One region of the Stenotrophomonas sp. STEN087 genome, then DNA from elsewhere that is predicted to be linked to it. Evidence: riboswitches for the same ligand, from Rfam matches in the RefSeq annotation. Region 1 holds a riboswitch; the other holds the start of a gene.
The links. A riboswitch is a leader RNA that binds a small molecule or an ion and turns the genes downstream of it on or off. The one in region 1 is predicted to bind cobalamin.
Positions count from the first base shown of each region.

Region 1 (9,891 bases):
GCAGGCCGGCATCGCCGGTGGCGGCGTGGGCGACGTCGTAGCCCTCGTCGGCCAGGTGCATGCGCAGCAGGTCGGCGATGTGGGCATCGTCTTCGACGATCAGGACGCGTTTGGCGGACATCGGCAGCTCGGGGCCAGTGGGGAGGCTGCCTGCATTGTGGCGCGGGACGGCCACCGATACCTCACGAAAAATTGAATCCTGCGTGAGGATTCGTTGACCCGGGCAGGCGCAGCATGGCCCCGTCGCCCCCTCCCGGAGTCCGCCATGCCCCTCACCCGCCGCCACCTGCTGGGCCTGGGTGGTCTTGCCACCGCCGCTGGCGTGCTCGGCCTGGGCGCGTGCAGCCGCGCTGCCACGGCCGCCGCCGAGAACCGCCCGGCTCGACAGTTCCCGCTGATGCGCACCGACGCCGAATGGCGCCGGCTGCTGACCCCGGCGCAGTACGCGGTGCTGCGCCAGCAGGCCACCGAACGCGCCGGCAGCAGCCCGCTGGACCGCGAACACCGGCAGGGCACCTTCACCTGCGCCGGCTGCCAGCAGCCGCTGTTCTCCTCCTCCACCAAGTTTGAAAGCGGCACCGGCTGGCCCAGCTTCTGGGCACCGCTGCACGGCGCCGTCGGCGAGGACCGCGACACCACCTTCGGCATGTTGCGGGTGGAAGCGCACTGCAGCCGCTGCGGCGGCCACCTCGGCCATGTCTTCAACGATGGCCCGCGCCCCACCGGCCTGCGCTACTGCATGAATGGTGCCGCCCTGCTGTTCCAGCCCGGTGCGGCACAGCAGGACAGCAACGGTGGCTGGCGCGTGCCGCTCGGTTCTTCCCCTACTTCTGGAGCCTGATGATGCTGCTGTTGCTGCTGGCCTACCTGGGCGGTGTATTGACCCTGCTCAGCCCGTGCATCCTGCCGGTGCTGCCCTTCGTGTTCGCGCGGGCCAACCGCTCCTTCGTGCGCAGCACGCTGCCGCTGCTGCTGGGCATGGCGCTGACCTTCGCCGCGGTCGCCAGCCTGGCCGCCGTGGGCAGCCAATGGGTGGCGCAGGCCAACCAGATCGGCCGCTGGCTGGCCCTGGTGCTGATGGCGGTGTTCGCCCTCGCGCTGCTGTGGCCGCGCCTGGCCGACCATCTGCTGGCGCCGTTCCAGCGCGTGGGTGCGCGGCTGAGTGCACGCGCCGATGCCGCCGATGATGCCGGCCGTGGTGGCGCGTGGACCTCGCTGCTGATCGGCATCGCCACCGGCCTGCTGTGGGCGCCGTGCGCCGGGCCGATCCTCGGCCTGGTGCTGACCGGCGCTGCCCTGCATGGCGCCAGCGTCGGCACCAGCGCATTGCTGCTGGCCTACGCACTGGGCGCGGCCACCGCGCTTGCGCTGGCGGTATGGATCGGCGGCCGCGTGTTCAATGCGCTGCAGGCTCGTCTGGGCCTGGGCGACGTGCTGCGCAAGGTGCTGGGCGTTGCCGCGCTGCTGGCGGTGGTGGCCATCGGTCTGGGCTGGGATACCGGCCTGCTGACCCGCCTGTCCACGGTGAGCACCGCGCGCATCGAACAGGGCCTGCTCGATGCCGTGCCCGGTGCGCAGCCGGCGGCGCCGCCGATGATGATGATGGCCGGCGCCACTGCCGGTGCCGACGCGCCGCTGCCGGTGGAAGGCTCCCTGCCCTCCCTGGACGGTGCCACCGGCTGGCTCAACAGCCCGCCGCTCAAGGCCGAACAGCTGCGCGGCAAGGTCGTGCTGGTCGACTTCTGGACCTATTCCTGCATCAACTGCCTGCGCGCGATGCCCTTCGTGCACGAGTGGGAGCGCCGCTACCGCGACCATGGCCTGGTGGTGGTCGGCGTGCACACGCCCGAGTTCGCCTTCGAGCGCGACCCGCGCAACGTGATGAAGGCGGTGCAGCAGCTGAAGGTGGAATACCCGGTGGCGCTGGACAACCAGTATTCGATCTGGCGCGCGTTCAACAACCAGTACTGGCCGGCACAGTATTTCGTCGATGCACAGGGCAACATCCGCGCCCACCAGTTCGGTGAAGGCAACTACGCGCATTCGGAGCAGGTGATCCGCCGCCTGCTGACCGAGGCCGGCCAGGCCGATCTGCCGCCGCCGGCCGACCCGGCCGCCGCCGACCTGCAGGGCGTGGCCACGCAGGCCGACATGGGCAACCTGCGCTCGCCGGAAACCTACCTGGGCCACGCACGTGCCGAGCACTTCGCCTCGCCCGGCGGGCAGCGCACCGATGCGGCCTTCGACTACACGCTGCCGGCCAGCCTCGCGCTGAACCAGTGGGGCCTGTCCGGCCGCTGGACCATCACCGATGAAGCCGCGCAGCTGCAGCAGGCCGGCGGTCGCATCGCTTTCCAGTTCCATGCCCGCGACCTGCACCTGGTGCTGGCACCAAAACAGGACGGCACGCCGGTGCGCTTCCGCGTGTGGCTGGACGACAAGCCGCTGCCGGCCACCGATGCCGGCAGCGATGTCGGCGCCGATGGCAGCGGCGTGGTCAACGAGAACCGTCTGTACCAGCTGGTGCGCCAGCGCGGCACGGTCGGCCCGCACCGCTTCGAGATCGAGTTCCTCGATGCGGGCGTGCAGGGCTATGCCTTCACCTTTGGTTGAGAACAGGAGGGCACGATGAAATTCTCCTTCGAACAGGGCATTGCAGTGGGTGTGGCCGGGCTGGTCGCCACGGCACTGGTGGCCGGCGTGCTGCTGGTGGATCGCGGCGCGATGGCCGCACCGGCTGGCGCCACCGCGCAGGTACAGGCACTGCCGGCACCCACCGGCGATGCCGCCTTCACCGATGGCGCCACCCAGGCCAGCGTGGTGTTTGCCGGTGGCTGCTTCTGGGGCGTGCAGGGCGTGTTCCAGCACGTGAAAGGTGTGAGCAATGCAGTGGCCGGCTATGCCGGAGGCAGTGCCGCCGATGCTCGCTACGAGCGCGTCAGCAGTGGCCGCACCGGCCACGCCGAAGCGGTGAAGGTCGACTACGATCCGCGCCAGGTCAGCTATGGGCAGCTGCTGCAGGTGTTCTTCTCGGTGGCGCACGATCCCACCCAGCTGAACTACCAGGGCCCCGACCACGGCAGCCAGTACCGCTCGGCGATCTTCAGCGATGACGCCAGGCAGCTGGCTGCCAGCCGCGCCTACATCGACCAGCTGGGCAAGGCTGGCAGCTACCGCGGCCCGATCGTGACCCAGGTGGCCAGCGGCCAGCGTTTCTACCCGGCCGAGAGCTACCACCAGAACTACATGAACAACTACCCGCAGGCGGCCTACATCCGCTACTACGACGCACCGAAGCTGGCCGCGCTGGGCAAGCAGTTCCCCGCGCTGTACCGGCGCCAGGCGTCGCTGGTGCCGATGCGCTGACCGCGCTTCTGGTAGTGCCGGCCGCTGGCCGGCATCCTCGCGATCGCGATGACACGGTTGCCGGCCAGCGGCCGGCACTACCTCTACACAAAAAAAGACGCACGGCCCTGCGGCCGTGCGTTTGCAATGGATCGGCCAGGCCCCGATCAGGCCCCACCGACAGCACCATGCTAGGCTCGGCGGCATCATGGGTACAGCTCCAGATGCAGGCCAGTCCAATGGATACAGATCAACGCACCACCCCGGCCCCGCCGCGCTACCAGCGCCTGTCCGATGAACTGGCCGAGGCCATCCACGGCGGTCGCCTGCCGGTCGGCAGCCGCCTGCCCTCGCTGCGGCAGATGGCCGCGCAGCGCCAGCTCAGCCTGAACACCGTCATCGCCGCCTACCGCCAGCTGGAAGATGCTGGGCTGGTGGTGCCGCGGCCGAAGGCGGGTTTCGAGGTGGCGCCGCGCCTGTCGGTGCCGCAGCGATCACTGCGCGATGCCCCCTCGGCGCCCACCGCACCGCTGCAGCAGGCGTTGATGGCGCGCGTGCTCGAGGCACAGCGACGCCCCGGGGTGATCGATCTCGCCTTCGCCGGGCCACGGGGGCGGCAGTTCTATCCCGGCGCGCAGCTGGCCCGGCATACCGCACAGGTGCTGCGCCACGGCCAGCAGACGGTGGAAACCTATGCGCGCCCGAATGGCTCGCCGCGCCTGCTGGCACAGATCGTACGGCGTGGCCCGCGGATGGGCCTGCACACGCATGCCGACCGCCTTCTGTTGACCCATGGCGCGATGGAAGCACTGCAGCTGGCCCTGCGCGCGGTGACCGAACCGGGCGCGGCCGTCGGCATTGAAGCGCCGTCCTATTTCAACCTGTACCCGCTGCTGGCCAATCTCGGCCTGCAGGCCATCGAACTGCCTACCCACCCGCAGCACGGGCTGGACGTGGATGCGCTGGAAGCGCTGCTGGAGCACACGCCGCTGGCCGCGCTGGTGGTGATGCCCACCGTGCACAACCCGCTGGGCTGCACCATGCCGACGGCCGCCAAGCAGCGCCTGGCCGAGCTGGTCAACGCACACCAGCTGCCGCTGATCGAGGATGCGGTGTATGCCGAGCTGCAGTTCTGCGAGCCACCAGCGCCGCTGCTGAAGGCGTTTGATCGCGATGGCTGGGTGATGGTGGTCGGCGGTTTTTCCAAGACGCTGGCGCCGGATTACCGCATCGGCTGGCTCGATGGCGGCCGTTTTGCCGAGCGCATCGCCCTGCTCAAATTCCAGTCGACCGGCGGTGAACCGCAGCTGCTCGGTGATGCGGTGGCGGCCTACCTGGAAGCGGGCAGTTACGAGCACCACCTGCATCGCATGCGCCGGCTGTACCGCGAACAGGTCGGGCGCCTGCGCCAGCTGGTGGCCGAGCACTTCCCCGCCGGCACCCGTGCCACCGAGCCGCAGGGTGGCTTCCTGCTGTGGCTGGAGCTGCCCGGCGTGGATACCCGCGAACTGTTCGAGCGGGCGCTGGCGGAGGACATCGTGTTCATGCCCGGCCAGGTGTATTCGCGCGGTGCGCGCTACCGGCATTGCCTGCGGCTGTCGTGCTGCCAGGCGCTGGATGCGCGCTTCATCAGCGCGGTGGAACGGCTGGGTGCGATCGCGCGGGAATTGTCTGCACGGTAGTGCCGGCCGCTGGCCGGCAATCGCGGTGCCGTTCGTATCGGGTTGCCGGGTAGAGTCGACCGTTGGTCGACTGCTCCTGATCAAACCCCGCGCTGCGCGCGATAGTCGACTGACAGTCGACTCTACTGCTGCTCTGCTCCCAGGTGTGCGCCCAGGGTTTGGCCATCCGCGCCCGGCAGGTACGGCAGGCGGCCCCAGCACGGCATCGGCAGGCGCTGCTGCAGGGTGGCGATGTTCTCGTCCTGGCGCTGCATGGCCGGATCGATGTGGTTGCCGATCCAGCCCAGGCACGCCACGCCGCTGGCCTGCAGCGACTGCGCGGTCAGCCGTGCGTGGTTCACGCAGCCCAGGCGCATGCCCACCACCAGCAGCACCGGCAGGCGCAGCGCGCGCACCAGATCCAGCTGGTCCAGGGTGGCCGACACCGGCGCCAGCCAGCCGCCCACGCCTTCCACCACCACCACGTCGGCCTGCGCACGTAGGCGCTCGAACGCGGCCACGATCGGCGCAAGCTGCACCTGCACGCCGTCCTCGGCGGCGGCCAGTTCCGGCGCCAGCGGCTGCCGCAGCGCATAGGGATTCAGGTCGGCGTAGTCCGGCACCGGCCAGCTGGCCGCCTGCAGCGCCAGGGCATCCTCGTTGCGCAGGCCGTGGCCGAGGTCCTGGCTGCCACTGGCCACCGGCTTCATGCCCACCGCACGCAGCCCGCGCCGGCGCAGCGCATGCAGCAGCGCGGTGCTGCTGGCGGTCTTGCCGATCTCGGTATCGGTCCCGGTGACGAACAGCGCCGGCGGCAACGTGGTAGGCAGGGGCATCAACGGCTCCAGGCATGCAACAGAGCGTGCATTATCGCTGGTCCCGTACGCTTGCTAGACTGCAGGCATGTTCGCCAATGCCTCGCTCACCGGCAGCAAGCCGGAACAATACGCCCAGCTGCTGGAACAGGCCCGCGGCCTGGTCTACGCCGAGTCCGACCGCATCGCCAATGCGGCCAACCTCTCCGCACTGGTCTACCACGCCCTGCCCGACCTGAACTGGGTGGGCTTCTACCTGTACGACGGCAAGGAGCTGGTGGTCGGCCCGTTCCAGGGCCTGCCGGCCTGCGTGCGCATCCCGCTGGACAAGGGCGTGTGCGGTGCCGCCGCCAGCCAGCGCGTCACCCAGCGCGTGGAAGACGTCGACGCCTTCCCCGGCCACATCGCCTGCGATTCGGCCTCGCGCTCGGAGCTGGTGGTGCCGCTGCTGCGCGGTGATGAACTGATCGGCGTGTTCGACATCGACAGCCCGAAGGTGGGCCGCTTCGATGCCGAGGACCAGGCCGGTCTGGAAGCCATCGCCCGCGTGTTCGTCGAGGCCCTGGGATGAGCGCACCGAAGCTGCGCAACATCGGCCCGAAGAGCGCGGCGTGGCTGCGCCAGGTCGGCCTGCGCAGCCGCGAGGACCTGGCCGCGCTCGGCGCGGTCGGGGCCTTCGTCAAGGTCAAGCGCGCCGGCTTCAAGCCGAGCCTGAATCTGCTTTATTCGCTGGAAGGCGCGCTGCTGGACTGCCACTGGCAGGAGCTGGGCGAAGCCCAGCGCGAGGCGCTGGTGCAGGATTACGAGGCACGTATCGCCGCGAACCCGCTGAAGGCGGCCGGCCCGGCATCGGGTCCGGTGCATGAGCAGCGCTTCGACACCGGGGATGACGGCGAAGACAGTTTTGCCGAGAACGCGGACGAGGATTAGAGCGTCCGCGCTTCGCGCTCGCGGGGGGGGGGGCCCGGCGCGCCCCCCGGGGGCGGGGGGGGGGGGGGGGGGGGGGGGGCGCCGGCCCCGGCGGGGGGGGGGGGCGGGGGGCGGGGTGCGCCGCCCGCCCCCCCCGGGGTTCCCGGCTATGTGGGCTGTGCCGATAAGGCGGACGTGGTTACGCGCGTCCGCGCTGCGCGGGCGCCGGGCTTGGCCGGGCGCTACCACGGTGCGGCGGTCATGCGGGATCGGTAGCGCCGGGCCATGCCCGGCGGTCGCGTTTACGGCTGCTGCAGTTCCAGCAGCTCGCCCACCAGGCCCACTTCGCCGCGTTCCAGCCACACCCGCAGGCGCGTGCCGTGGTCGATGCGCAGTGCCCAGCACAGCGACAGCGGCAGCCCGCAGACCTGCGACAGCACCATGCGCAGCGGGCCGCCATGGCTGACCACCACGGTCGGCAGCGGATCCTCATCGTCCAGCAGGCGATCCAGCGCGCGTGCGATGCGCCGTTCGAAGTGGCCCCAGCTCTCGCCGTTGGGCGGCGGGAAGGCGTGCGGATCGGCATGGAAGGCCGCCAGCGCGTCCTCCGGCAGGTCGAACAATGACTGCCCGTCCCAATCGCCGAAATCCAACTCCTCCCACTCCTCGTCCGCCTCCACGTCCAGCCCGCGCGGGGTGGCCAGGGCCATCGCCGTGTGCAGCGAGCGCAGGCGCGGCGAACTGATCACCCGCTGCCAGTCCTGCTCGGCATAGGCGTCGACCAGTTCCTGCGGCAGGCGGGCCAGCTGCCGCGGATCGCTGCGGCCATCGAGGAACTCATCGCGGCCGTTGCCGGCATGGCGGACCAGGTCGAGGATCATGCGTGCGTCCTGTGCAGGCAACGCGGGAACAGCAGAAAACAGCGGGACATCGGCAACGGCACCACGGGATCGAGGGGACATTCTACGGGCACGGCAAAGACAGTCGAGCAGGCTCGACTCTACGGGGCTGCTGGGATGCCGTAGACTGCGCCCACTTCCAGGTGACCTGCGGCCACGGCCGGCAGGTTGAAACGGGAAGCCGGTGACGCGTGGCAACACGCCAGGCCGGCGCTGCCCCCGCAACGGTAAGCACGTCTGTTCCAGGCAACATCGCCACTGTGCCTCTGGCATGGGAAGGCGCCTGGACGGTGGCCTCGCGCCACCTGGCGGCAAGCCCGGAGACCGGCCCGGAAGCCTCAGGTCGCGATGCGGTGGGCATGGCGCTGGATGACCGTGGCGCTGCCGCGGCTTCGGCGCCTGCCTGCCTTCGCGGTTCCTCCCCTTCGCCACGCGGGCGTGCGTGGCACCTGGAGTCCCCCCGATGAAGCTGCAGTCCCGAATGCTGTCCCTGGCCGTGCTGGCCGCCCTGCCCGCCCTGGCCCATGCGCAGGCCAACGATGACACCGCGGCGCTGGACCAGGTGCTGGTCACCGCCACGCGTACCCCCATCGCCCTGCAGGACAGCATCGCGCCGGCGCAGGTGATCGACCGTGCGCAGATCGAATCCAGCCAGGCCACCTCGCTGCAGGAGCTGCTGGCGGGCCGCGCCGGCATCAACCTGACCAACAGCGGTGGCCTCGGCAAGCAGAGCTCGCTGTTCCTGCGCGGTACCAATTCCTCGCACACCGTGGTGCTGGTCGATGGCGTGCGCATCAACAGCGCCGACCTCGGCCTGGCGATGTACCAGGACCTGCCGCTGGCGCAGATCGAACGCGTGGAAATCGTGCGCGGGCCGCAGTCGAGCCTGTACGGCGCCGATGCCATCGGTGGCGTCATCCAGATCTTCACCCGTCGCAACCAGGGCGAATTCGCGCCACACTTCCAGCTCGGCGGCGGCAGCAACGGCCTGCGCGAAGCCAGCGGCGGCATCGGTGGCAGCGGCGAGCACGGCTGGTTCGGCGCGGACATCGCCTACCAGCACACCGATGGCATCAACGCCTGCCGTGGCTCGGCCACGCTGTTCACCGGCTGCTTCGCCGATGAGCCCGACCGCGATGGCTACCGCAACCTGTCCAAGAGCCTGCGCGGTGGCTACACCTTCAACGACCAGTGGAGCGTGGAAGGCAGCGCGCTGCGTGCCGAAGGCGAGAACCACTACGACGGTTACTACAACTATTCGGAAACGCTGCAGCAGGTGATGTCCGGCAAAGTGCGCTACACCCCGACCGAGCGCCTGGCCTTCACCGCCAGCGTCGGCCGCAGCGACAACGAATCGGACAACTACGGCGACTTCGGTGTGTTCGGCAGCGCGCAGACGCACCGCGACAGTGCATCGCTGCAGGCCGACATCGGTCTGGCCGAGGGCCAGCTGCTGAGCACCGGCGTCGACTGGAGCGAGGACAACCTCGATGGCAGCAGCGCTGGCTACCTGGTCGACAGCCGCCGCAACACCGGCGTGTTCGTGCAGTACCAGGGCCGTTTCGGCCGCCACCAGCTGCAGGTGAGCGCACGCAACGATGACAACGCGCAGTTCGGCAACCACGCCACCGGCAGCCTCGGCTGGGCGATGGACCTGGGCCACGGCCTGCGCGTGAATGCCAGCTACGGCACCGCGTTCAAGGCACCGACGTTCAGCGACCTGTACGACCCGTGGAGCGGCGTGCCGACGCTGGACCCGGAGAAGTCGAAGAGCGCCAACCTCGGCCTGTCGCAGCATGGCCAGGGCTGGCACTGGGGTGTGGACGTGTACGAGACGCGCATCGATGACCTGATCACCTACGATGCGGCGACCTTCATGATGCAGCAGGTCGAGAAGGCGCGTATCCGCGGTGCCGAACTGACCGCTGGCGTGGTGCTGGCCGGCTTCGACATCAATGGCCAGCTGAGCTACACCGATCCGCGCAACCGCACGGCTGGCAGCGCGCAGTTCGACAACTGGCTGCCGCGTCGCGCGCAGAAGACCGCACGCCTGGACGTGGACCGCCGCTTCGGAGATTTCCGCGCCGGGCTGACCGTGCAGGGTGCGGGCAAGCGTTACGACGACGCCAGCAACGCGGTGAAGGTGGGCGGCTACAGCACCCTGGACCTGCGCGCGGAATATGCGCTGACGCCGTCGTGGTCGCTGCTGGCGCGCGCGGCCAACGTGTTCGACCGCCGCTACGAGACCGTGGCGTGGTTCAA
Region 1 covers NZ_JBRRCR010000085.1:182-10,072, reverse strand. Annotated here, with positions in the region: gene ACVOK1_RS17270 (response regulator transcription factor) at 1-121, opposite strand, end outside; gene msrB (peptide-methionine (R)-S-oxide reductase MsrB) at 266-841, shown strand; gene ACVOK1_RS17260 (cytochrome c biogenesis protein DipZ) at 844-2,613, shown strand; gene msrA (peptide-methionine (S)-S-oxide reductase MsrA) at 2,629-3,366, shown strand; gene ACVOK1_RS17250 (aminotransferase-like domain-containing protein) at 3,585-5,027, shown strand; gene bioD (dethiobiotin synthase) at 5,150-5,842, opposite strand; gene ACVOK1_RS17240 (GAF domain-containing protein) at 5,910-6,392, shown strand; gene ACVOK1_RS17235 (TfoX/Sxy family protein) at 6,389-6,751, shown strand; gene ACVOK1_RS17230 (histidine phosphatase family protein) at 7,033-7,611, opposite strand; cobalamin riboswitch at 7,754-7,976, shown strand; gene btuB (TonB-dependent vitamin B12 receptor) at 8,093-9,891, shown strand, end outside.

Region 2 (9,891 bases), on a different contig from region 1:
GACACCAGCACTTCCAGCGGGGCGATTTCGAACACGGCCACCGCCAGGCACAGCAGCTTGCGCGGCCAGCCGTAACCACCGGTCAGCGCCACCAGCAGCCGGTAGGCCGCCCGCGCACCGCGCGCCGGCTGGAACAGGCTGTAGATGAAGCCGCGCCGCGACAGCTGCGCCGACACCGCCGACAGGCCGCCATAGCCGGCGTCGTCAGCCAGGTGCTCGCCGGCCTGCTGGCGGCGATCGCCATAGGCCGCCGCTGCCGCGACCGCCGCGGCAATGGCGCCGGCCGAGGTGCCGCCGATGCTCTTGAACCGATAATCGCGGGCCAGCGCCAGTACCGCATTGGGGTACACGATGCCGCTGGTGATGCCGCCCTTCATGACCAGATCGCAGTACTTGTCTGCCACTACCCTGCCCCCGCTGACTGTGCCTGAGATGCCACCCGACGCTACGGATGCAGTATGACGCGAAGGCTTCTCACAGCCTGAGAACCCGCCCACGGAAGGGCCACTGGCCGCCCCCGCCGTGCCGGGGCACACTGCGCCCAGGACACTCATGCAGGGATTGCCATGACCACCCGTCGCGCGTTCATCGCAGGCTGTGCCGCCGCCACTGCCGCCAGTGCCTGTACCCGGCGCGGCACGCCCGTGGCCAACGACATCAGCCAGCTGGAACCCACCGACGTGGCCGCGGTGCGGGCCGTTGCCGAAACGGCCGACCTGCAGGCCGCCCTGCAGCAGCACCGGGGCACGATCTGCGTGGCCGGCGGCCGCTACAGCATGGGCGGGCAGACCAGTGCGGCCGGCGCCCTGCAGCTGGACCTGACGCCGAGCCACCGCCTGCTGTGGCTGGACGTCGCGCGCAAGGCGGTGCGCGTGCAGGCCGGCATGCGCTGGCGCGCGCTGCAGGAATGGCTGGACCCGCACAACCTGTCGGTGAAGGTGATGCAGAGCTTCAGCAATTTCACCGTGGGCGGTTCGGTGTCGGTGAACTGCCATGGTCGCTACGTCGGCAGCGGCAGCATCGCTTCCACCGTGCGTGCGCTGCAGGTGGTACTGCGGTCCGGCGAGGTGGTCGAGACCTCGCGCACGCAGCACCCGGAGCTGTTCGCCGCGGTCATCGGTGGCTATGGCCTGATCGGCGTGGTCAGTGAAGTCGAGCTGGACCTGGCCGACAACGACCGCATGGCGCGGCACATGGAGCGGGTGGCACTGGCCGATTACCCGCAATGGTTCCGCGAGAACGTGGCGTCGCGCAGCGATGCGTTGATGCACAACGCCGACCTGATTCCGCCGCGTTTCGATGCACCGGTGACCGTGACCTGGCTGCGCAGCACAGCAGCGCTGACCGACACCCGGCGCCTGATACCGGTGGGTGCGAACTATGCCCACGAGCAGAACATGATCTGGGCCGTCACCGAACTGCCCGGTGGCCCGCAGCTGCGCGAGAGCTCGGTGGTGAAGCAGCAGATTGCCGAACCGCGGGTGATCCATCGCAACCTGGAAGCGAGCCTGGACGTGGCCGCGCTGGAACCCCGCACACGCGCGATGTCGACCTACCTGCTGCAGGAATACTTCATCCCCGTGCGCAGCTTCCAGGCCTTCGCCACGCGCATGGCCGCGATCCTGCAGCACCACCGCGTGGATGCATTGAACGTATCGATCCGCCACGCGCCGGCGGATACGACCGCGTTGATGAAGTGGGCGAACGAAGAAGTGTTCTGCTTCGTGCTGTACCACAAGCAGCGACGACACCCGTGGGGCGACACGATGTCCACGCGCTGGACCCGCGCATTGATTGACGCAGCAGTGGAAAGCGGCGGCCGTTACTACCTGCCCTACCGCCCGCACGCCACACGCGAGCAGTTCCAGCGCGCGTACCCGCAATGGAACGCATTCGTTGAACGCAAACGCCAGTACGACCCGCAGATGCAGCTGGTGAACCACCTCTGGCAGCGCTACTTGGCCGCCCCCTAGCAATGGGGTCAGAGCCCGTTGCGATGCAACGGGATCCGACCCCGTGCCGTTCCCACAGATCGCGGAAAACCGTCGAAGGCGGGGTGGGTCCGGTTGAGGGGGTGTGAGCGGCATGGATGCCGCGACCAAGCCCCCATGGATGGGTTCACGGCGTCCCCCTCAACCGGACCCACCCCGCCAACCCACGGATAGCCAGCTTTTGAAGTTGAGGTTGCCGGCCAGCGGCCGGCACTACCGCAGGTAACCCCACACTTGACCCCGACAACCATCGGCGTAGCATCAGCACCAAGCCAAGGGACAGACCCGCGGCTACCACAACGACATGAGGGATTCTCATGGAATTCGACTATCTCGTCTTCATCGGGCGTTTTGAGCCCTTCCACAACGGCCACGCCGCCGTTGCCCGCCTGGCCCTGAGCCGGGCCCGCAAGCTGATCTTCCTGGTCGGCTCTGCCGATACCCCCCGCAGCCTGCGCAATCCCTGGACCGTGGCCGAACGCGCCGTGATGATCCAGGCCGCCCTCGATGGCAACACCGAACGCCTGCTGATCCGCCCGCTGCGCGACCACCTGTACAACGAGGCCCAGTGGATCGCCAACGTGCAGCGCCAGGTGGCCGAAGCCCTGCGCAACGACGGCGCTGCCGCCGATGCCAAGGTCGGCCTGATCGGCATGGACAAGGACGCCTCCAGCTACTACCTGCGCGAATTCCCGCAGTGGCCGCTGGTGGACGTGCAGCACACCGCCACCCTGTCGGCCACCGAGCTGCGCCGCTACCTGTTCGAAGCCGGCGACGTCGACTTCCACGGTGCGCTGCTGATGCTGCGTGGCAACGTACCGGCGCCGGTGTACGACATGCTCGAAGCCTTCCGCAGAAGCGCACCGGCCTATGGCCAGCTGGTGGCCGAGTACCGCTTCATCGAACAGTACAAGGCCGCCTGGAAGGACGCGCCCTACGCGCCCACCTTTGTCACCACCGATGCGGTGGTGGTGCATTCGGGCCACGTGCTGCTGGTGCGCCGCCGTTCGGAACCCGGCAAGGGCCTGTGGGCACTACCCGGCGGCTTCGTCGGCCAGGAACAGAGCCTGCTCGACAGCTGCCTGCGCGAACTGCGTGAAGAGACCCGGCTGAAGATTCCGCTGCCGGTGCTGAAGGGTTCGTTGAAGAGCCAGCAGGTGTTCGACCATCCCGACCGCAGCCAGCGCGGCCGCACCATCACCCACGGTTTCCACTTCGAATTCCCGGCCGGTGAACTGCCGGCGGTGCGCGGCGGCGACGACGCCGACAAGGCGCGCTGGATTCCGGTGAGCGAAGCACTGGAGATGGGCCCGCAGCTGTTCGAAGACCACCTGCACATCCTGGAATATTTCCTCGGCCGGGGCTGACCCGACCGGCTTTCCCCACCGGCGGATAGACCGCCGGTGTCACTCGACGCGAAGGAGCTTCCGTCATGCATTACCTCGATAATCTTCTCCTCGACACCGACAGCTACAAGGCCAGCCACTGGCTGCAGTACCCGCCGGGTACCGATGCCACGTTCTTCTACGTGGAATCGCGCGGCGGCCTGCATGACCGCACGGTGTTCTTCGGCCTGCAGGCGATCCTCAAGGACGCGCTGGCACGGCCGGTCACCCACGCCGATATCGACGCCGCCGCCGCGGTATTCGCCGCACATGGCGAACCGTTCAACGAAGCCGGCTGGCGCGATATCGTCGATCGCCTCGGCGGCCACCTGCCGGTACGCATCCGCGCCGTGCCCGAGGGCAGCGTGGTGCCCACGCACCAGGCGCTGATGACCATCGAATCGACCGACCCGGCCGCGTTCTGGGTGCCCTCGTACCTGGAAACCCTGCTGCTGCGCGTGTGGTACCCGGTCACCGTGGCCACCATCAGCTGGCATGCGCGGCAGACCATCGCCGGTTTCCTGCAGCAGACCAGCGACGACCCGCAGGGGCAGCTGCCGTTCAAGCTGCACGACTTCGGCGCACGCGGTGTATCGAGCCTGCAGTCGGCCGCGCTGGGCGGTGCCGCGCACCTGGTCAACTTCCTCGGCACCGACACCGTCTCGGCGCTGTGCCTGGCCCGCGCGCACTACCACGCGCCGATGGCCGGCTATTCGATTCCCGCCGCCGAGCACAGCACCATCACCAGCTGGGGCCGCGAGCGCGAAGTGGATGCCTACCGCAACATGCTGCGCCAGTTCGGCAGGCCCGGTGCGATCGTCGCGGTGGTGTCGGACAGCTATGACATCTACCGCGCCATCAGCGAACACTGGGGCACCACCCTGCGCGATGAAGTGATCGCCTCCGGCGCGACCCTGGTCATCCGCCCCGATTCGGGCGACCCGGTGGAGGTGGTGGCCGAGAGCCTGCGCCGCCTGGACGAGGCCTTTGGCCACACGATCAACGGCAAGGGCTACCGCGTGCTCAACCATGTGCGGGTGATCCAGGGCGATGGCATCAACCCGGACACCATCCGCGCCATCCTGCAGCGCATCACCGCGGACGGCTACGCCGCCGACAACGTGGCCTTCGGCATGGGCGGTGCGCTGCTGCAGCGGCTGGACCGCGATACGCAGAAATTCGCGCTGAAGTGCTCGGCCGCGCGGGTCGACGGTGCCTGGATCGATGTCTACAAGGACCCGATCACCGATGCGGGCAAGACCAGCAAGCGCGGCCGCATGCGCCTGCTGCGCCGCCTGGACGATGGCAGCCTGCATACGGTGGCGCTGCCGGCCAGCGGTGACGACACCCTGCCGGCCGGCTTCGAGGATGCGATGGTGACCGTGTGGGAGAACGGCCGGTTGCTGTACGACCAGCGGCTGGAGGACATCCGCGCGCGGGCTGCGGCGGGGCGTTGAAGGTTCGTCCCGCCCGGGGTCAGAGCCCGCTGCGTGGCAGCGGGATCCGACCCCTTCCTTCCGCCGGGCTCTGCCCCCCCCTTGCCCCTTGACCCTGGCCGGCAACGCGTCCACCGTGGGCACGCCGAAGGTATCCCTGCCACGGCTGGATGGCGGCAGGGATTTGAATGGGAATCCGGTGAAGGCGCCTTACGCGCCCATTCCGGAGCTGCCCCGCAGCGGTGAATGGAAACGAATCCTGCCAACAGCACTGGGCTCGCGCCTGGGAAGCGGCAGGTAGTAGGTGGGCTGCGGCCCGTGTCCATCAGCCCGAATACCGGCCCCGGCCGGGGGACACGACTGTCCCCTGACTCGACCTGGAATCTCCGCGGGGAGGTTGCCGGGGCCAATGTCGTCCTGCGCGTGCAGGCGACGTGGCCGCGCGCGTCCTGTTCACGGTTTCCGGCCAGACCCGTTGCCCACGCCCAGATGCACCCGACGATGACCGAGTTCCAACGCCCCGCCCTGTCCCTGCCTGCCGACGGCAAGCGCCTGCTGCTGCATTCGTGCTGCGCGCCCTGCTCGGGCGAAGTGATGGAGGCGATCACCGCCTCCGGGATCGACTACGCGATCTTCTTCTACAACCCCAACATCCACCCGGTGAAGGAATACGAGCTGCGCAAGCAGGAGAACATCCGCTTCGCCGAGCAGCACGGCATCCCCCTCATCGACTGCGACTACGACACCGACAACTGGTTCAGCCGCGCGCGCGGCATGGAGAACGAACCCGAGCGTGGCATCCGCTGCACGATGTGCTTCGACATGCGTTTCGAGCGCACCGCGCTGTACGCGCATGAGCACGGCTACGACACCATCAGTTCGTCGCTGGGCATTTCGCGCTGGAAGAACATGACGCAGATCAACGACTGCGGCGTGCGCGCGGCCTCGCGCTACGAAGGCCTGCAGTACTGGGAATACAACTGGCGCAAGGGCGGCGGTGCCAGCCGCATGGTGGAGATCAGCAAGCGCGAGCAGTTCTACCAGCAGGAATACTGCGGCTGCGTGTATTCGCTGCGCGATGCCAACCGCCACCGCCGCGAAACCGGCCGCGAGCGCATCAAGATCGGCCTGCTGTACTACGGCCAGGAGGCTGAAACGCCGCAGGGCGATTGACGTGTGCGCGGGGGGCGGCCACGCTGGTCGCCCCCTCTGCTGTGCTGGACCCTGCCATGACCGCCCTGCCCGCCGATGTCGCCCTGCTGGTGATCGACCTGCAGCCGGACTTCATGCCCGGTGGCGCGCTGGCCTGTGACCAGGGCGATGCGCTGGTGGCGCCGATTGCCGAACTGCTGGCGCAGCGCCGCTACCGCACGGTGGTGGCCACCCAGGACTGGCACCCGGCCGACCACGCCTCGTTCGCCAGCCAGCACCCGGGCACGCGCCCGTTCGAGAGCATCCTGCTGCACGCGCAGCCGCAGACCCTGTGGCCGGACCACTGCGTGCAGGGCAGCGACGGCGCCGCGCTGCACCCGGGCGTGGACTGGACCGTGGCCGACCTGATCCTGCGCAAGGGCACCCGCCAGCAGGTGGACTCGTACAGCGCGTTCCGCGAGAACCATGGTCCGGAGGGCGAACGCCCGCCGACCGGGCTGGCCGGCTGGCTGCATGAGCGCCGCATCCGCGAGGTGCATGTGTGCGGCCTGGCGCGCGACTACTGCGTGCTGTGGAGCGCGCAGGACGCGGTGAAATCCGGCTTCCGGGTGAAGTTCCTTTGGGACCTGACCCGGCCGGTGACCGAAGCCAACGACGCGATGGTGCGTGAGGCGCTGGGCAAGGCGGGGATTGCGATCGTCTGAGGCGTGACGCCGGGCATGGCCCGGCGCTAACGGATAACCGCCGTTGGTAGCGCCGGGCCCTGCCCGGCGGCCGCGGGCTGGGAAAATTCCGGAACACCACCGTGCGATGCCCGTTGAGCAGAATGCGGTGCTCGACGTGCCGGCGCACGGCGCGCGCCAGCACCTGGGATTCGGTGTCGCTGCCCAGCCGCACCAGTTCGCGCGGTGCCATGGCGTGGTCCACGCGGGCCACGTCCTGTTCGATGATCGGGCCTTCGTCCAGATCCTCGGTGACGTAGTGCGCGGTGGCGCCGATGATCTTGACCCCGCGTGCGTGCGCCTGGTGGTACGGCTGCGCGCCCTTGAAGCTGGGCAGGAAACTGTGGTGGATGTTGATCGCGCGGCCGGCCAAGGCGCGGCACAGCGTCGGCGAAAGGATCTGCATGTAGCGCGCCAGCACCACCAGGTCGATACGCTCGCGCTCGACCAGATCGATGATCTGCTGTTCCTGCACGGCGCGCGTGTCCGCGTTCACCGGCAAGTGATGGAACGGCACCTGGTAGGACGCGGCCAGCGGCGCGAAATCGGCGTGGTTGGACGCCACCGCGGCGATGTCCACTTTCAGCTGGCCGCTATGGGCGCGGAACAGCAGGTCGTTCAGGCAATGGCCCTGCTTGCTGACCAGCACCAGCAGGCGCGCGCGGCGGCGGCCGTCGTGCAGCTGCCAGTCCATGCCGTAGTCGGCGGCCAGCGCGGCCATTGCTGCATTCACGGTATCCAGCGGCAGGCTGGCGTCGCGGTCGAAATGCACGCGCAGGAAGAAGCGGCCGCTCTCCTCATCGCCGAACTGCTGGGCGTCGAGGATGTTGCAGCCGTGGTCGAACAACAGCCCGGACACGCGGTAGACGATGCCGGTGCGGTCGGGGCAGGACAGGGTAAGAATGGAATCGGGGCGCATCGCCCGAGTTTAGGGCAGCGCCGTGGCAGCGGGGACGATGGTCACCGATGCAACCGTGTGCGCCGATGATCAGCGTGGCGCCTCCATCAGCGCCTGCAGTGCCCGCAGCGCTTGCCCGTCGTTCTCCCAGCCCAGCGCGGTGGTCATCAGCGCGCCGTCCTTCAGCAGATGGAAGGTGGGCGTCTGGCCAGTGCGCAGCGCCGTCCAGGCCGGGCCGGGCTGCAGCGGCTGCATCGGCAGATCGGGATGCGCACGGTTCCAGTCCAGCATCTGCTGGATGGGCCAGTTCTGGTCGTTGGGCACCACCAGCTGCAGGTGTGGCCGCAGCCCCGCGAACGCGGGATCGGTGGTGATCGCCGCCAGGGCACGCTGCGAGAAACCACAGTACGGATGGACCAGCGCTACGATCTGCCAGCCCTGCTGCGGCAGGGTGCGGCGGACGGCGTGGTCGGCGTCTGAAAGCACCAGCACCTGGCGCGCCGCGACCGTATCACCGGTGATCCCGGGCAGAACCTTGGCATCCAGGCCTGCATCGGCGCGCAGCGCATTGGCCTGGGCGAACCGGCGCTGTGCGATCAGCGCACGGTGCAGTTCATCGGCGCGGGCCTTCGCGGCATCGCCCTGACCCCGCAAACGCGGCAACAGGCACTGCATCTGGTCCAGCCGCTGCGCGTCCGGCGCGTAGAAGTTGACCAGCTGGGTGGCCGCGAATGCATCCTCCACGCGCTCGGCCGGTACGGCCTGGCAGCCCTCGGCGAGCATCGATGCCAGCGGATCGGCCTGGTAGGCCACCTGCAGGCGCTGCACGCGCTCGGCCAGTGGCATCGCCCGCGCGTCTTCGTCGATGGCCTGCAGGCGGTCGGCCAGAGGGGTCGGGGCGGCGGACACGCCGGCGCTGGCCAACAACAGCAGCCCACCCATCCAACGATGCAGTGCGGTCGACTTCATGCGGCCTCCTTCCCCATGGACGCAGGCAGCCTAGCGCGGTCGAAGGACACACACCAAGTGCGGATGCGACAACACTGCGCGGCTTGGTACAGACCCAAGCGATACTTTCCCTCCCGCATGGCAAGCTGGTCGGTCATGAACCTGTTGCAGCTCATCCGCAGCTTCACCCGCACCGCAGAGACCGGCAGCATTGCCGCCGCGGCCCGCCACCTTGGCATCAGCGCCACCGCCGTGGGCCAGAACATCCACCGGCTGGAAGCCCACCTGGGCGTGCGCCTGCTCAACCGCAGCACGCGGCAGCTGGCACTCAGCGAAGCCGGTGCGGTGTACCTGGCGCAGGTGCGGCACATCGAGGCCGACCTGGCGCGCGCGCAGGCGATGGTCACCGCCGGCGATATCGAACCGTCCGGGCCGCTGCGCATCGCCAGCAGCAGCGCGTTCGGCCGCCACGTGTTGGCTCCACTGCTGCCCCGCCTGCAGCAGCGCTACCCGCAGCTGCAGCTGGAACTGCGCCTGAGCGATCGCGCCGTGCAGCACGGGCCGGAAGCGGTGGATGCCAGCATCCGCATCGGCGCGCAGCTGGAAGACGGGCTGGTGGCGCGGCCGCTGGCGCGCATCCCCTTCGTGTTCTGTGCGTCGCCGGCGTATCTGCAGGCGCACGGCACGCCGGCCGATCCGGCCGCGCTGAACGGCCATCGCGGGCTGCTGCACCGCTTCCCCACCGATGGCCGGCCGCTGCGCTGGGGCCTGCTGAAGGACGGCCAGCGGGTGGATGCGGCGCTGCCGCCGAGCATGGTCTGCGATGACATCGACGCGCTGGCCGAACTGGCCGCTGCAGGCGCGGGCATCACCCGGCTGGCCGCGTTCGTGGCCGAGCCCTATCTGCGCGATGGCCGCCTGCAGGCGGTGTTCGGCCCGACCAGCGACTGGCAGCCGGAGCCGATGGAGGTGTTCTTCTGCGTGAGCGACCGCCGCGATTTCACCGCGAAGATCCGCGCGCTGTTCGAGCACCTGCAGGCCGGCATCGCGCCGGCCTGGCAGGTCTGAGGCTCAGCGTGCGCGGAACACGTTGCGCGCTTCGCGCGGCTCGCAGCGCAGGTACTGCGGCGACGGCACCACGCTGTCGCCCAGCGCGGCAGCGGCGTGCCACGGCCAGCGCGGGTCGTACAGGATGCCGCGGGCCAGGGCGATGGCATCGGCCTGGTTGTGGCGCAGGATCGATTCGGCCTGTTCCGGCTCGGTGATCAGGCCGACCGCGATGACCGGCATGCGCAGCTTCTTGGCCTTGATGGCCGCCGCGAACGGTACCTGGTAACCCGGGCCGACGCTGATCTTCTG
Region 2 covers NZ_JBRRCR010000018.1:2,439-12,329, forward strand. Annotated here, with positions in the region: gene ACVOK1_RS06940 (patatin-like phospholipase family protein) at 1-404, opposite strand, end outside; gene ACVOK1_RS06945 (FAD-binding oxidoreductase) at 567-1,973, shown strand; gene ACVOK1_RS06950 (bifunctional nicotinamide-nucleotide adenylyltransferase/Nudix hydroxylase) at 2,309-3,358, shown strand; gene ACVOK1_RS06955 (nicotinate phosphoribosyltransferase) at 3,424-4,833, shown strand; cobalamin riboswitch at 4,945-5,172, shown strand; gene ACVOK1_RS06960 (epoxyqueuosine reductase QueH) at 5,314-5,985, shown strand; gene pncA (bifunctional nicotinamidase/pyrazinamidase) at 6,042-6,668, shown strand; partial or broken gene purU (formyltetrahydrofolate deformylase) at 6,757-7,605, opposite strand; gene ACVOK1_RS06975 (hypothetical protein) at 7,675-8,553, opposite strand; gene ACVOK1_RS06980 (LysR family transcriptional regulator) at 8,689-9,600, shown strand; gene ACVOK1_RS06985 (NADH:flavin oxidoreductase/NADH oxidase) at 9,604-9,891, opposite strand, start outside.
Region 2: linked by a shared signal. The riboswitch ahead of ACVOK1_RS06960 (epoxyqueuosine reductase QueH) and the one ahead of btuB (TonB-dependent vitamin B12 receptor) in region 1 are both predicted to bind cobalamin.